One region of the Streptomyces sp. NPDC005281 genome, then DNA from elsewhere that is predicted to be linked to it. Evidence: riboswitches for the same ligand, from Rfam matches in the RefSeq annotation. Region 1 holds a riboswitch; the other holds the start of a gene.
What was found. Region 1 has a riboswitch for glycine ahead of gcvT (glycine cleavage system aminomethyltransferase GcvT). Riboswitches for the same ligand answer to the same signal wherever they lie in the genome.
Positions count from the first base shown of each region.

Region 2: another riboswitch for glycine. It lies ahead of gcvP (aminomethyl-transferring glycine dehydrogenase); the one in region 1 lies ahead of gcvT (glycine cleavage system aminomethyltransferase GcvT).

Region 1 covers NZ_JBEXGX010000023.1:88,090-91,490, forward strand. The annotation lists gene ABZV42_RS28825 (enhanced serine sensitivity protein SseB) at 1-767, opposite strand, end outside; gene ABZV42_RS28830 (AAA family ATPase) at 831-1,499, opposite strand; glycine riboswitch at 1,675-1,771, shown strand; gene gcvT (glycine cleavage system aminomethyltransferase GcvT) at 1,920-3,038, shown strand; gene gcvH (glycine cleavage system protein GcvH) at 3,202-3,401, shown strand, end outside.
Region 2 covers NZ_JBEXGX010000007.1:9,714-13,114, forward strand. The annotation lists gene ABZV42_RS12105 (DNA polymerase IV) at 1-813, shown strand, start outside; gene ABZV42_RS12110 (PRC-barrel domain-containing protein) at 738-1,106, opposite strand; glycine riboswitch at 1,219-1,314, shown strand; gene gcvP (aminomethyl-transferring glycine dehydrogenase) at 1,497-3,401, shown strand, end outside.

The sequences.
Region 1 (3,401 bases):
TGCTGGTAGAAGGGGCGCACCTGGGCCCGCATCCAGTCGCCGACCGGGTCCTGCGCCACGTCGAGAAGAACCAGGTTCACCGCGATGTTCACCGGGACCCGGCCGAGGGCGCGGCCCAGGGCGTCCAGCGGCACGGCGCGGACGTCGCCCTCCCACATCGAGAGCTCGACGCCGATGAACATCACCGGTTCGTCGCCCTCGATGCTGGCGAGACAGCGACGGGCGCTCAGGACGACGCCGGTCGCGGCGAACTCCGCCGAGGCCGCGGCGAGGAAGTCCATCGGATCGTCCTGCCAGTCGGGCTCGAAGAGCCGCACGCGGCCCCCGCTGGAGGCCCCGTCCAGCTCGGACCGCCCGGCCCGGCACAGCTCGGCGACGGCCATCGGCGGCAGCGGTACGCCGACCACACCGTCCGGGTTCACCGCGAGGCCGACCTGCGGCGGAAGCCCGCGGGCGAACTCCACGGCGGGCGCGATCGTGAACGACATGTGACTGCCGACGACCTGGCGGAACTGCTCCTCGGAGCTGAAGACGGGGACGTACACCTGGCCCCCGATGTCCATCGTGGGCAGATCGAGCGCACCGCTCTGCGGTCCGCCGCCGTTGGGCAGCGGCACCCACACGAAGCTGCGGCCGAGCACCTCGACGATGCGAGCGCCCGCCGAGGGGCCCGCGGGCATGCCGAGGGAGGCGGACAGCACCTCCTCCAGCTCGTTGCCGGGCCAGCCGCCGTGCGGATGGGGGTGCGCCTGTGCCGGAAAGTCCATCTGTCTACCGCCTGCTTCGAACCGTTGTTCCGGCTGGAAAGGTTAGTGGGCCACCGCCACCGGTCAGTGGCCGAAGTCGATCCTGCGCAGCACGTCCGCCGCGTCCCGGTCGATCAGCACCGCCGAGCCGCAGCCCTCGGGCAGGTCTCCCCGCTCGGCGGCCCGCAGCAGCCGGGCGGCCGCGCCGCGATGGCGGGCGAAGGCGTAGCGCGACACGCCCCGGCCGCGCTCGCGCTGACCGTCCAGCGCGGTGCCCGGCGTGACGTCGAGCAGCAGCAGGTGCAGCGCGCCGCCGCGGCGCCGGGCCTCGCGGACGAGCCAGCGCCGCACCCAGGCCTGCGTGCCGCAGTCGTGCACGACGAGTCCGCCGCCCTCGCGCAGGGCACGGCGCAGGCCGGCGTAGTGCGCGAGGCGGACCAGGGGGCGGTAGAGCGCGTACGGCAGCAGCCCGGCCATCCGGCCGTCCCAGCGGTCGCGGGTGTCCTGCGAGTCGACCCGCGGGCCCCGCACCGCCCGCCGCATCAGCGTCGACTTGCCGCTGCCGGGCAGTCCGGTGACCACGACGAGGTCGCGGGCCCCGAAGCGGAGACCGTGCGGACTGTGCCCGACCCGGTCGCGCAGATCGCGCACGACGGCCGCCGGAAGCGGTCCGCGGGCCTTTCGGGCCGGTGCGCCGGCCTGCTCGGGCAGTGCGAGACCCGTGGCCGTCGCGTACGCCGTGGTCCTGTTCACCGTGACCGTCCTCCCCTTGGACGTGGAGTCCCATCTCCGTCGAGTGTAAAGAGAAGGTAATGCCCGGCGCTTCCCATTTCCGTGCGCGGACTGCCACAGCCCCGTCACAGATGACGGGCTGCCGCGATCGGGGAACGCGTGCGATGATGGCCGCGCCAACTGCATACCGGCCGCTTGAATCCGCGCGGGAGAGTCCTGGGTACGTGTACCCGGGCGCCGAAGGAGCAAGTCCCTCCCTTGAATCTCTCAGGCCCCGTTACCGCGCGGGCGAGGCACATCTGAAAAGCGGGCCGCTGAACCAGTGGCCCCACCCAAGGTGCAAATCAGGACCACCGTTTCGTGGTGTCTTGATGAACCTCTCAGGTTCCGATGACAGATGGGGAGGAACGACCTCGCCGTCATGCCTTGGGAGCCAGACCGATGAGCAGCAACGCACCCCGTCACACCGCGCTCGATGCCCTGCATCGCTCGCTCGGCGCGACCATGACCGACTTCGCGGGCTGGGACATGCCGCTGCGCTACGGCTCGGAACGCGACGAGCACGTCGCCGTCCGCACTAAGGCCGGGCTCTTCGACCTCTCCCACATGGGCGAGATCACCGTCACCGGCCCCGAGGCGGCGGCCCTGCTGAACCACGCGCTGGTCGGCAACATCGCCACCGTCGGCGTCGGACGCGCCCGCTACACGATGATCTGCCAGGAGGACGGCGGCATCCTGGACGACCTGATCGTCTACCGGCTGGCCGAGTACGAATACATGGTCGTCGCCAACGCCTCCAACGCCCAGGTGGTGCTGGACGCGCTGACCGGGCGAGCGGCCGGTTTCGACGCCGTCGTGCGCGACGACCGTGACGCCTACGCGCTGATCGCCGTGCAGGGCCCCGAGTCCCCCGGCATCCTCAAGGCGGTCACCGACGCGGACCTCGACGGCCTGAAGTACTACGCGGGCCTGCCGGGCACCGTGGCCGGTGTTCCGGCCCTGATCGCCCGCACCGGCTACACAGGCGAGGACGGCTTCGAGCTGTTCGTCGCCCCCGCCGACGCCGAGAAGGTGTGGCAGGCCCTCACCGACGCGGGCACCCCGGCCGGTCTCGTGCCCTGCGGTCTGTCCTGCCGCGACACGCTGCGCCTGGAGGCCGGCATGCCGCTGTACGGCCACGAGCTGACCACCGCGCTGACCCCCTTCGACGCCGGCCTCGGCCGGGTCGTGAAGTTCGAGAAGGACGGCGACTTCGTCGGGCGCGCCGCGCTGGAGGAGGCCGCCTCCCGTGCCGAGCAGAACCCGCCGCGGGTCCTCGTCGGCCTGATCGCCGAGGGCCGCCGGGTGCCGCGCGCCGGGTACTCGGTCGTCGCCGACGGCAAGGTGATCGGCGAGATCACCTCCGGCGCCCCCTCCCCCACGCTGGGCACGCCGATCGCGATGGCGTACGTCGACGCCGTGCACGCCGCGCCGGGCACCACCGGTGTGGGCGTCGACATCCGGGGCAGCCACGAACCGTACGAGGTCGTGGCGCTGCCGTTCTACAAGCGCCAGAAGTAGCACCGGGCCGGCCGGACCGGACCGGCAGGACACCGATGCCCGCCGGGCGCCGGTCCTGACGGGTGGCGCCCGCCGGGCCCCTGGACGTGACCCTGGGCACATCCGCCCGGTCACCCACGCTTCCCTCCATCAGCACTCCACCGCGTACAGGAGAATTCAGGCCATGAGCAACCCCCAGCAGCTGCGTTTCAGCAAGGAGCACGAGTGGCTGTCCGTCGCCGAGGACGGCGTCGCGACGGTCGGCATCACCGAGTTCGCGGCCAACGCGCTCGGCGATGTCGTCTACGCCCAGCTCCCGGAGGTCGGTGACACGGTGGCCGCGGGCGAGTCCTGCGGCGAACTGGAGTCGACCAAGTCCGTCAG
Region 2 (3,401 bases), on a different contig from region 1:
GCGCTGGCCCGCGACGAGCGGTCCGTGGTGGCGGAGCGGGAGACCAAGTCGGTGTCGGTCGAGGACACCTACGACGTGGACATCCACGACCGGGTCCGGGTTGAGCTGGAGGTGCAGCGGCTGGCGGACCGGTGTGTGGGGCGGCTGCGCGGGGCCGGGCTGTCGGGGCGGACGATCGTGCTGAAGGTGCGCAGGTACGACTTCTCGACCCTGACCCGGTCCGAGACGCTGCGCGGGCCCACGGACGATCCCGGCGTCGTGCGGGAGGCCGCCGCCCGGCTGCTGGAGGGCGTGGACACGACCGGTGGCGTCCGTCTGCTGGGAGTCGGCGTCTCAGGGCTCGCCGACTACACGCAGGAGGACCTGTTCGCCCAGGCCGCGGCCGTGGCCGAGCCGCCGGCCGAGGAGCACACCGCGGACGAACCGGCCGAGGAGCACACCGCGGCCGGGGAGACGGCGCCCGTGGAGCGGCGCTGGCCCTCCGGACACGACGTGCGGCATGCCGAGTTCGGGCACGGCTGGGTGCAGGGGAGCGGCCTGGGCCGGGTCACCGTGCGGTTCGAGACGCCCTACTCGGGACCCGGGCGGGTGCGGACCTTCAGGACGGACGATCCGCGGCTGGAGCCGGCCGAGCCGCTGCCCCTGGTGGAGCGAAGACCCGAGGTCGCCGACGGGCTGCCGGCAGGCCCCGGGCCGTCGGTGTCGCAAGCCGGGACGCGCGGCCCCGGCCCGGGGGCTCAGGCGTCCTCCGAGCCCGCGAGCCGGCCGAAGTCCCGGTCCGGCGGCGGAGGCGACGCCACGTCGAGGCCGTAGTGGTGGTAGAGCTGGAGCTCCTGTTCGGGTGAGAGGTGGCGCCCGACACCGAAGTCGGGGGCGTCCTTGATCAGGGCCCGGTCGAAGGGGATGCGCAGGGTCCCCTCGATGATCTCGCTGGGCTCCAGGGGTACGAAGGCGTCCCTGCTGAACAGCCCGGTGCGTATGGCCGCCCATTCCGGGACGCCGGTCGCGTCGTCGAGGTAGACCTCGTCGATCGTGCCGATCTTGGTGCCGTTGCTGTCGAACGCCTTGCGGCCGATCAGGTTGCGCGGATCGATGTCGGTCTGCACGGTCCCTCCAGTGGTCGCAAACTCATCCGTAAGTACTACAAAAGAGCACATCTGTGAAGGCGGCCACTCGAGCTGTCCTCCGGCCGCCGCTGGTACGCTGGCAAGCGGCTGCTGATCCCGTGCGGGAGAGTCCTCCGGATTTCACCGGAGGCGCCGAAGGAGCAAATCCTCCCCAGAATCTCTCAGGCTCACGTACCGCACGGACGAGGTCACTCTGGAAAGCAGGGCGGGTGCCGATCCATGGCCACCGCCCTCACCGACGGTGAAAGCCGGATCGTCCGCAGGACCGTCCGGTGAAACTCTCAGGTTGAGATGACAGAGGGGGAGGCCGTCGGGGTACCCGTGCCGGGGTGCCCCTCGAAGGTCGCGTCAGACCAGGAGGCCTCCGCCATGACCGCCCCTCGCATTCCGCTCTCCGAGCTCGAACAGGGAATCCCCTTCGAGCAGCGCCACATCGGACCCGACTCCGAAGCACGGGCCAAGATGCTCGCGCAGGTCGGCTACGGCTCGCTCGACGAGCTGACCGCCGCCGCGGTGCCGGATGTGATCAAGAACGCCGAGGCCCTGAAGCTGCCGGCCGCGCGTACCGAGGCCGAGGTCCTGGCCGAGCTCCGCTCCCTCGCGGACCGCAACCAGGTGCTCGGCTCGATGATCGGCCTCGGTTACTACGGCACGTTCACGCCGCCGGTGATCCTGCGCAACGTCATGGAGAACCCGGCCTGGTACACCGCGTACACGCCGTACCAGCCGGAGATCTCGCAGGGCCGCCTCGAGGCGCTGCTGAACTTCCAGACAGTCGTCGCCGAGCTGACCGGGCTGCCGACCTCCGGCGCGTCCCTCCTCGACGAGGGCACCGCCGCCGCCGAGGCCATGGCGCTGTCCCGCCGCATGGGCAAGAACAAGAAGGGCCTCTTCCTGGTCGACGCGGACGCGCTGCCGCAGACCATCGCCGTCATCGAGACACGTGCCGAGCCGACCGGCGTCGAGATCGTCGTCGCCGACCTCGGCGACGGCATCCCGGCCGACCTCGCCGGGCGCGAGATCAACGGCGTGCTCATCCAGTACCCGGGCGCCTCAGGTGCCGTACGCCACATCAAGCCGGTCGTCGAGCAGGCGCACGAGCTGGGCGCGGTCGTCACCGTCGCCGCCGATCTGCTCGCCCTGACCCTGCTGACCTCGCCCGGCGAGCTCGGCGCGGACATCGCCATCGGCACCACGCAGCGCTTCGGCGTGCCGATGGGCTTCGGCGGTCCGCACGCCGGTTACATGGCGGTCCGCGAGAAGTTCGCGCGCAGCCTCCCCGGCCGCCTCGTCGGCGTGTCCGTGGACGCGGACGGGCACAAGGCGTACCGCCTCGCCCTTCAGACGCGTGAGCAGCACATCCGCCGCGAGAAGGCGACGAGCAACATCTGTACCGCTCAGGTGCTGCTCGCCGTCATGGCCGGCATGTACGCCGTTTACCACGGCCCCGACGGCCTGCGGACCATCGCACGGCGTACCCACCGCTACGCCACGGTCCTGGCCGCCGGGCTCATCGCCGGCGGTGTCGAGGTCGTCCACGGCGCGTACTTCGACACGCTCACCGTGCGCGTCCCTGGCCGTGCCGCCGAGACCGTGGCCGCCGCTCGCGAGAACGGCGTCAACCTCCATCCCGTCGACGCCGACCAGGTATCGATCTCGTGCGACGAGACGACCACGCGCGAGCAGCTGGCCGCCGTGTGGAACGCGTTCGGTGTCGAGGGCGACATCGAGTCGCTCGACGCGAGCACCGAGGACACGCTGCCGGCCACGCTGCTGCGCACCGACGCGTACCTGACGCACCCCGTGTTCCACGAGCACCGCTCCGAGACCGCGATGCTGCGCTACCTGCGCAAGCTCTCCGACCGCGACTACGCGCTCGACCGCGGCATGATCCCGCTGGGCTCCTGCACCATGAAGCTCAACGCGACCACGGAGATGGAGCCGGTCACCTGGCCCGAGTTCGGGCAGCTGCACCCGTTCGTGCCCGCCGACCAGGCGCGGGGCTACCTGACGCTCATCCACGAGCTGGAGGACCAGCTCGCCGAGGTCACCGGCTACGACAAGGTGTCGCTCCAGCCCAACGCCGGCTCGCAGGGCGAGCTGGCCGGTCTGCTGGCCGTCCGCGGCTACCACCGCGCCAACGGTGACGAGCAGCGCACCATCTGCCTCATCCCGTCCTCGGCGCACGGCACCAATGCCGCCAGCGCCGTGATGGCCGGCATGAAGGTCGTCGTCGTCAAGACCGCCGACGACGGCGAGATCGACGTCGAGGAC